Regions from separate parts of the Synechococcus sp. MVIR-18-1 genome, predicted to be linked through region 1. Evidence: predicted binding sites of a transcription regulator. Region 1 holds the regulator's gene; each other region holds the start of a gene.
What was found. The regulator NtcA, encoded in region 1, controls nitrogen genes in cyanobacteria. The targets are predictions, from matches to a motif close to GTANCNNNNGNTAC.
Positions count from the first base shown of each region.

Region 2: SynMVIR181_RS12970 (anthranilate phosphoribosyltransferase family protein) is a predicted target of NtcA. The motif match lies at 2,004-2,017, and genes of this name have one in related genera.
Region 3: SynMVIR181_RS12950 (ferredoxin--nitrite reductase) is a predicted target of NtcA. The motif match lies at 2,013-2,026, and genes of this name have one in related genera.

Region 1 is NZ_CP047942.1:331,946-335,176, forward strand. Features, by position in the region: gene SynMVIR181_RS01685 (resolvase) at 1-387, opposite strand, end outside; gene SynMVIR181_RS01690 (DUF3084 domain-containing protein) at 384-1,514, opposite strand; gene ntcA (global nitrogen regulator NtcA) at 1,566-2,300, opposite strand; gene rph (ribonuclease PH) at 2,378-3,103, opposite strand.
Region 2 is NZ_CP047942.1:2,407,855-2,411,085, forward strand. Features, by position in the region: gene SynMVIR181_RS12955 (formate/nitrite transporter family protein) at 1-334, shown strand, start outside; gene SynMVIR181_RS12960 (HEAT repeat domain-containing protein) at 346-1,059, shown strand; gene cynS (cyanase) at 1,114-1,554, opposite strand; gene SynMVIR181_RS12970 (anthranilate phosphoribosyltransferase family protein) at 2,070-3,143, shown strand; gene SynMVIR181_RS12975 (MFS transporter) at 3,163-3,231, shown strand, end outside.
Region 3 is NZ_CP047942.1:2,403,348-2,406,578, forward strand. Features, by position in the region: gene SynMVIR181_RS12930 (redox protein) at 1-82, opposite strand, end outside; gene cobA (uroporphyrinogen-III C-methyltransferase) at 255-1,028, opposite strand; gene SynMVIR181_RS12940 (DNA mismatch repair protein MutS) at 1,040-1,726, opposite strand; gene SynMVIR181_RS12945 (hypothetical protein) at 1,769-1,912, shown strand; gene SynMVIR181_RS12950 (ferredoxin--nitrite reductase) at 2,134-3,231, shown strand, end outside.

The DNA.
Region 1 (3,231 bases):
TTCGAGGATGACGAGCGCGGCGATGGCGTCGAGATCGCCAGATGGGATGCGCAGGCCTAAAGGAAGCAAGCGTTTCCAGCCCCGTGCAGGCCACAACTGCCAGTAACGCGCCCTGGCTCGCAAGGTAGTCCCGGTTTCGTCCACGACGCGGACCTTCAGGCTTGCGGGAAGTTGGTGTTGCCAGATCGTGCTGCTGGTGCCGTCACCGATGACCAGCTCAGCAATCTGATCGTCCTCCCCCTGAGCATCCACCATCCAGGATCGAAGCTGATCAAGCACCTCAGCGCTGGGTATCACCATGCCTTGAAGCACGGTGTTCGTGGCGATGTCTGCTAACAGCAGCCCACATTTACTTCGGCCGGGATCTAGCGCTATGACGCGTGTCATTGGCTAAGGCGCAACTGGATGGCGATCGGATCTGCCGTTTCGCTGCGTCGTAAAGCGACTGCTTCGAGCGCTGCGAGTCCTCCGTTGCGATCGATCAGTTCTTGGCCAAGCGCATTGATTTCATTGCCATCAAACTGCAACCCCTTGCTGAGCGAACCGCGTCGTTGCACCTCGGCCAATGTGGAGGCAAGGAGAAGATTTAGTCGGTTGCGAACGGCTTCAGGGTTGCGTTCATTGCTCGCCAGGGTGGTGCGGGCCAAGACCTCTCCCTCCCTTGTCACGGTGACATTGGGAAGCACTTCAGGGAAGGCGTACACAACGGTTTCTCCGAGCAGCACATTGGCGGCTGAACGGATATTCACAACCCAGGTGCCAGGTTTGCGAATCGTTTGCTCCAAGCGCTGGATGTCAGGCCGCGGAACCAGCAAAATTTGCCTTTCCGCTGGTTGGCCAGGGAGCACTTGTTGATAGGCCTGAAGATTGGCGTCACGCAATAACTGATCGATGACCGTTTTTGCTTGATCGGGACGTTCGAGCTTCAGGGTCACGGTGGCAAGTGGCTGACCGCTGCTAATGGCGACGTTTCCGCGCCGCAGCGCCAAGAGCGTGTCCTCTAGTTGATTGAGTTCTTTCTCTCCACTGCGAATTTGCGTGCGCACGGCCGAGAGTTCCTGCTCGGTGCGTTGGATCTCCACATCTTTCGCATTCACGTCTTGGCTCAATCGTTGCCGCTCGGCTTCCAAGGATCGGGTTTGTTCCTGGAGGGGCTTCAGGGTGCGACGCAGTTCTGCCGCTCGTTGTTGTGCCGTTGTGAGCTCCTTGCCGGCTTGCCTCTGAGCGCTTTTGCTTGTCTTGAGGTCGGCGCGACTGCTCCGCAATTTGGCTTCGAGAGCATTGAGTTCAAACAGGCCCACCCTGAGCTGCCGACTCACTAACAGCAAGAGTCCAAGTGAAAGCGCACTAATCAGGCTGCCCGTTAAAACCGTGATCACCACGGCCGTGCGCTTGGGACGCAGTCCAAGCAAGCTCAGCCGAGCTTTCCCCACACGAGAACCAAGGCGGTCTCCCAGGGTTGAGAGCACGCCTCCAAGGACTAGCAGAGCAAGAAGTAGGAACCAGCCGGTCACGGTGAACGAAGGATCAGAGTTCGGACGGGAGTTCCATCTTCACCTGCATGGTCAGCTGAACCGTTTAGCGAGAGCGATTGGATCGAGAACAGTGATCTTTTTGCGATCGATATCCACCAGGCTCGATGACTTGAGATCACCCAGGAGACGCGTGATGGTAACGCGCGTGGAACCGATGGCTTCGGCGATGGCTTGGTGTGAGAGGCGTAGGTCAATGGTGATGCCCCGTTGACCAGGAACTCCAAAATCTCGACAGAGCACCAACAGAAAACTCACCAGCCGAGATGACATGTCTCGATGGGTGAGGGTTTCGATCATCGTTTCGGTCTGGAGAATCCTGCTGGATAGACCCTGCAGTAACAGCAAGCCCACACTGGTGTCAGCTTCGATGGCCTGCCTCACAGATGTGGCTGGAGCCGTGACCATTTCCACTCTTGTGAAAGCGATCGAGTGATAAAAACGATCGGAGCGGTGACCTGTCAGTAACGACAGAACGCCAAACAAACTGTTTTCTCGTAAGAGGGCAACCGTGATTTCTTCGCCAGATTCATAAACCCTGGAGAGGCGGACGGCTCCGCGACGAATCAGGTACACCTTTTCTGCAGGGTCACCGGGGAAAAAGATGGTTTTCCCACGTTCCACCATTTCCGAGTTGGCACCATCGAGTCCCCGAATGACATCTTGAAGCGTGCGGCTGGAAGGAACCGCGGGACTTCCGAAGCTCGAGCCCGCCGGGCGCATTGTTGGTGGTGCGTAGCGGCTGAAGCCGCGGCTGACCTCAGCCATGGTCCCTACTCGTATGTCGGGATGCTATGGATCAGCCCCTCCTGTTCATGTAGCAAGGAACACGAAACTCGGCATTTTCACCTACTGGAGAGAGCTAAATTCTGATCGTGCATGATCTGCTTGAGGCCAGGCTCGGCGAGGTCTAGTAGGTCATTGAGCTGCTGACGGCTAAAAGGAGCTCCTTCGGCAGTGCCCTGCAGTTCCAGCAAATGCCCTGCTCCGTTCATCACAACGTTGAGATCCACATCGGCTTGGCTGTCTTCGCTGTAGTCGAGATCGAGAAGGGGGCGTTTGTGAATCACCCCAACGGAGACGGCGGCCACTTGGGATTGGACGGGGTTGGTGTTGAGAATTCCTTGTTGAACCAGTCGCTCACAGGCGCGTTGAAGCGCGACCCAAGATCCGCTGATCGCAGCGGTGCGGGTGCCTGCATCCGCCTGAATCACATCGCAATCGATTCTCAACGTGTTCTCGCCGAGAGCTTCCATGTTGATCGCTGCGCGCAGGCTGCGGCCAATCAGGCGCTGAATCTCCTGGGTGCGTCCGCTCAATTTGAGCAGTTCTCTGTTTTGTCGCTCTGGAGTGGATCCAGGCAGAAGTCGGTATTCGGCGCTGAGCCACCCCTGGCCTTGATCTTTGCGCCAGCGAGGCACACCTTCTTGATGGCAAACGCTGCAAAGAACAGCGGTGCGTCCGCTGTGGATGATCACTGAACTCAGGGCAAATCCCATGGGATCCCAGCTGATCGAAAAGGGGCGAAGCTCGCCCGGCTGACGTCCGTCATTGCGAGAGGTGTCGGTCATGAGCCCAGGGTGTGGAGGTTCTTTGAGCCTGCCAGTTGGCTCGGCACACCATGGATGGTGTCAAAGCACTTGTGTCTTGCACTTTCACCGCTAGATTCATCCACATCCGGATTTGCCGGACATCGGCG
Region 2 (3,231 bases), 380 kb from region 1:
AGGCGTCACAATGGCTCTTGTGAGCAAAAGTGTTCCCGGCAAATTGCTGGCCTGCTGGTTGCCGATTACGGCCTTCCAAACAATGGGCATGGAACACATTGTTGTGAATCAATTCCTGCATACAGCTGGACCAATTCTCGGTTCAGGCGTTCCGTTCTACAAAGTGATCTTCTGGAATTTCCTCCCAGTCACGCTCGGGAATGTTGTTGGAGGTATGGTCTTTATTGGCATGCTCTTTTACAGCACTCACCGCACCAAAATTTCCGATGTGCTTCCCACAGAGCATGATGAAAAACTGGAACGTGAACTGGCTGCTGAGCTTGGTGCCCGCTAATTTCAAACTCCATGAGTGCCATTGATGAAGCCACCCTGTGGGATCGGCTAGCCAATGCACGGAAGATTCCCTTGAATCCAACCTGGCTGGGAGAGAATTTTTCTCCCAGCCTTTCTGATGAACTCCGTTTTGCGGTGGCTGAGCGTTTAGGAATGTTGGCAGAAACAGGCTGGCCAATCATCCAAACCCTGATCCAACAGTACGGAATTCGTCCTGAATTAATCCATGCCGCCGGACTCTGCCATCAACCTGAAGCAAAGAATTGGTTGCTCAAACAATTGGAGCAGTCCAATGAGCCTGATGCCTTATTGCTCAACGCACTGAGTTGCTGGGGTGCAGAACTCACGCTGTCTCAATTCGAGTCCATTTTGCAGCTGCCCGGCCAAGCACAACGCCTCGCCGCTCTCAATCTTCTTGGCTTCAAATCTCATCAACTTCAAGCCATCGAATTGCTGCAGTTATGTGAACCCGCTCTGCAAGATTGGCGTGATCCTGTTGTCATCGCCTGCATACGTTTACTGCAGCGACGAGATGACATTCTCATTAGCAACAAACTAGCCAATCTGGTCGAAGAAGGATCTGATACAGCCGCTGAGGCTGCCTTAAAAGCCCTGGGATGCATGGCCACAACTCATAGCAAAAGAGCATTGAAGTCATTAAGCGCAGAACTCACCAATCAAGAGCGACGTGAACAAGCCGTACGCCAGCTTCAGCAGCAATATTAAAGGCAATAAAAAAGCCCGATCGTGCCGGGCTCTTACTTAAATGAGATCAAAAACTCACCATTTCTTATAGGGTAAGAATTTTCCGCACATCGTGATTTTCACCCGATCACCCTTTGGATCTTCAACCTTATCCACATCCAAAGTAAAATCAATAGCACTCATAATTCCATCGCCAAACTTTTCCTGGATGACATCTTTCATGGGCATTCCATAAACCTGCATGATTTCATAGAAGCGATAGATCAATGGATCTACAGGAATGACGGGATCGAGACTTCCTTTCGTTGGAAACTCTTGCAGGGCAGCGGTAATGGCTGGATCTAGAGCCAACAAAGTTGCTAATTTCTCTGCTTCTTCAGGGGATGCGGTGGCCTGTCCATAAAAGAGGGAAGCAATCCAAACTTCATCGAGCCCAAGGGCCGCTTCTAGATCAGCAAAAGAAAGCCCCTTAGCCTTTTTTGCTGCCATGAGCGAAGCAGTAACCGTCGTTGTCATGTAAAAAGAAGAATAAATGAACTACTAGAGATCAGCAAGCCTTACGGAGCCACTCAGCAGTGAGTGGATCATCTACAAGATCAAGACCCAAAACTGATGCATTGGCTACCAATCCTTAATCCCAGAACAACCAATAGAAGCATCGGCGACAGAACGAATGAGAGGAAGAGCGCATCATTGAAAAGTTGATGGTTAGGTCGTACTCATGTTTCTATCCTCTTTCGCGAATCGGTTCAATCAATTCCTGAATCAAGTCTTCAAAAGTATTAATAGCATCCTAGTGAGCGACTCTTTGTCAGTGACTTCAGCCCTTGTTCGTCAAACATTTCCAAACCTGCTCATTGAACGTCTCTATTACGCCGAAGGGCGACAGCATCCATCCCACCCACTCCATGGAAGCTATGCAGGCCTGTGCAGGAGCTAAGCCTCGAGTTACATAAAAAGATCCGGTATCAATGACTACCGCCGAAGGGGATAATTCTGCGGAACGATCTCCTTCGGTTCCGGTGATATCAATGGAAATGTCTCCAGAAGCCAAGAAGCGTGCTTGTTTCAAGCAATTGCTACGCAAAATTGGCAGTGGAGAGCACACCAGCAAAGGGTTGACCCGAAGCGAAGCCGATGAGGCCATGGAGTTGATGCTCACGGGAGGAGCGTCAGACGTTCAAATTGGCGCCTTTTTGATCGCCCATCGCATTCGCCGGCCTGAGCCTCAGGAGCTCACCGGAATGCTCGACACCTATAAACGTCTCGGGCCTTGTCTTCTCAGTGAACCCGATCAACGCCGGCCGATCTGTTTTGGCATGCCCTTTGACGGTCGATCTCGCACGGCACCGATCTACCCCTTAACCACCTTGTTGTTGGTGGGGTCGGGACAACCTGTGGTCTTGCAGGGTGGGAAGCGAATGCCGGTGAAATTTGGAATTACAGCCTTAGAACTGTTCGCTTCCATCGGGCTCAACCTGAACGGACTCTCCATCAACGATGTTCAAACAGGATTCAACCGGCATGGTCTTGCCCTCATTTATCAACCGGAACACTTCCCCCTCGGAGAGGCTCTGCTGCCCGCTCGGGATGATCTCGGGAAACGCCCTCCACTAGCAAGCGCCGAGCTGCTCTGGACCGCACACCAAGGGCACCACCTCCTTGTCAGTGGCTTTGTGCATCCGCCAACGGAAAGCCGAGCCTGGCAAGCCCTGGAACTAGCCGGAGAAAAGGACGTCATCACCGTAAAAGGCTTAGAAGGCGGAACAGACCTCCCTGTCAGTCGAGCCGGAATCACGGCTCGGATCCAAAACTCAGGGGAACCCGAACGACACATCGTTCATCCCCGGGACCATGGCTGCTTCGGAGATGACCCCCGCTGGGAATCGGAGGAGGCCTGGGCTGCGCACGCCAAAGAGGCACTTCTAGGGCGAGGGCCCATGGCTCAGTCTTTGCGTTGGAACACAGGCTGTTACCTCTGGTTAAGCGGACTGAGCAAAAGCTTGGAGGACGGCGTGGAGAAAGCCCAAACCATGCAATCCAATGGAGTAGGCACCACAGCCCTAGAGAAACTGATCGCGTGGCGAGCATCTGTGGGAAGGTGAATAACCGCCTCGATCGAACGTGCGCCGTCCTCACGTTCCAACGTTATTAAGTGCGTTTCTCACGCTGCTCAATGACCGACTGAGCGAA
Region 3 (3,231 bases), 380 kb from region 1:
CATTCGAATCAGGAATCGTGACATCAAAAAAACGAACAGATGGGGTATCTCGAAAACGCGTATACGGAATAAGTTCAAACATTTTAATGCCATTGAATTATTGATTCATTGTCTCTAGCGCTGATGGTTAGCTCAATCCGTATCGGATGCCACCCAGACATAGAAACCAAATTGTTGGTTTCAGCAGTGAACGCCTCCCTAACTGGATTAATCAGGGATGATTGATCACCGCACTGAACATCAATCAACAACCGTCAGAATGGAATCGGCATCGTGACCGCCGCGGGCTCAGGTGCACAAGCCTCCACTTGATGGTTGACCACGTCTCCCACAACAACAATCGAAGGAGAGGCAAATTTTTCAGTCCGAGTCGCGGCTGCCACTTCACGTAAGGGTGCTTTCAAGCAACGCTGACCAGCGACTGTGCCCTGTTGAACAACAGCCACAGGGGTGTCCCCATCAAGACCACCGGCCATCAATTCCTCGGCAATTCGCGGCAAATTATGCAAACCCATATAAATCACTAAGCCATCACTCGCTGTGGCAAGAGCACGCCAATTCACAGATGGACGACGCTTGTCGATCTCCTCATGACCGGTCACAAAGGTGACCGACGAGCCTGCTCGTCGGTGCGTCACCGGTATTCCGGAATAAGCGGGAACCGCAATCCCGGCCGTGACGCCGGGCACAACCTCAACAGCAATGCCATGGGAAACCAGATGGGCTGCTTCCTCTCCACCACGGCCAAACAGGAAGGGATCTCCACCTTTCAAACGAACCACCGTTTGATGGCGCTGACCCAACGCAACGAGAACTGAATTCGTACTGGGCTGAGGCACGGAATGGTGACCGCGGCGTTTGCCGACAAAGTGACGTTCACAGGAGTCTGGAACGAGATTGAGGACCTCACTGGGAACCAGGGAGTCGTAGACGAGGGCATCGCAACACTGCAGTAGGCGATGCGCCTTAACGGTGAGGAGATCGGGATCGCCTGGTCCAGCTCCAACGAGGTACACAGTGCCCGTCATGGTCGAGTCAGTCACGGCAATAGGGCAAGACAATGAATCAGTCCCTGCCGAAGCTGGGGATCTTCAAGGAGGGATGGCAGACCACCAGCCTGACGCAACGCCTCAGACATCCGATTGGGAGCCAAGGAGAGAGGTAATGGAACCACATTGGGATGGTCACTAGCAAACTGGTCCCAAGCATCAAAGGGCACCACAGGCAAGTCAAAGCGATGCTGAATTGAAGCTAGGAAACGATCAGACAGCCCTGGCCTCAATGGATGATGAACCAGCGCCAGAGAAGCGTTTTTAGCGGCAACATCCTCAATCCAACGCGCCATCAGAACCCACCAACAATTCCAGGCACCAAGAAAAGGAAGCGACTTCACAACAACGCCCTCAGCCTTCAAACGATCACGAATCAGCGGAACGTCACTGCGCGCATGACTACCAGGCAGCAGAAGCAAAGGAACAAGCCACTGGCTGTCGCACTGCACGGGCGAGGGATGCTCTGCAGTCAGCACTTCCAATTCAACTGGAGCCGCTCTACTCGCAGCGACCGCATCCACAATTTGGAGCAAGCATGGCGGTACAACTCCACCTGAGCGTCCATGGATCACAAGACGAAGAGCAGTTCCACCACTCAATTCGCCACGTTTCCGTAACAACGGCCACGGATCTGATGCCCCTGGAACTGATCTAGTCAGGTGGTTTTCATTCATGCATGCATGACTAACTACCGCAGAAGGCATTCTCGCGCTCCCATGCAGTCAACTGCTCGCAGGAACCGAGCACCACAGCAATTTAAAAATGATTTTGATCGCGATTTAGCGGCCATGGCAAGGGTTTGGTCGATGATCCGCCATGGAGCCGTTCGCTGGATCGGAGAAATAGGCCGCCAATACTGATTCAATTCTCTGCCGTTAAGGAGGGGTTAATCGAGCCAGAAACTGCAGAACTTCTTTGTAGCAAATCAAACATAAATGCGAGTCCATAGACGCTGATTTGGTTCCAACCGATACCGAAAGATCACGCCACAGATCGCTATAAACCTTTTCTCAGCACGAACACTTCTGATGTGCTGGAAATCTCGCTAACTGACGAATTCCTGTACCAGGGCATCAGCACTATGAGCATTCAAGTCCCCACAAGACCATTCTTAGAAAACAAGAAGCTCAATAAAATTGAGCAGAACAAAGCAGCAAAGGATGGGTTACTCGTTGGCAATGAGATTGAAGAGTTTGCAAGAATTGGTTGGGAAGAGGTCGATGAAACCGATCTTCAGCTTCGTCTGAAATGGTATGGAATGTTTTGGCGTCCCAAGACACCGGGCAAGTTCATGCTTCGCTTGCGAGTCCCCAATGGCGTCATTAATCATCGACAGCTTCGGGTTGTGGCTTCAATCGTGGAGCGTTACGGCGAGAATGGAAGCTGCGACATCACAACACGCCAAAACCTACAGCTGCGTGGCGTCCTGCTAAATGATTTACCAGATATTCTCAAGCGACTGAAGGACGTTGGACTGAGCTCAATCCAATCAGGCTTTGACAACCCAAGGAATGTAACTGGAAACCCACTTGCAGGCATTGATCCAAATGAAATTATCGATACACGGCCATTCACCACCGAGCTTCAAAACTTTCTCACCAACCACTGCGAAGGTAATCCAGAGTTTTCGAACCTTCCGCGCAAATGGAATACAGCTGTAGCTGGGGCAAAAGATAACTTTCTACTCCACAACGACATCGTCTTTCACCCTGTTGAACGAGATGGTGTTTTGGGTTTCGGCGTATGGATCGGAGGGATTCTCTCATCACAAATGAATGCGTATGCCATTCCCCTTAATGCTTGGGTGAAACAGGAGGAGATTTGCAAAATGACCGATTGCGTCATTCGCCTCTGGCGTGACAACGGCGAGCGGGACAAGCGACCGAAAGGGCGCTTCCGCATGTATCTCGACCAGCTCGGCATCGACGCGTTCAGAAGTGAAGTGGAAGGCCTCTTTGGTCCTCTCACAGAGGATCCAGGCTCAGTTTTTAACGACACTCCTCGTTCTCACTACGGAATCCACCCACAAAAAAATGCAGATGAGTTTTTCGCAGGACTGCATGTCAGCGTTGGACGACTCACGGCCACCGATCTGCACGACTTAGCCACAGCAAGTCTTGATTACGGGACTGGTGAAATTCGCCTAACAGAGGACCAAAACGTGATCATCGTGGGCCTT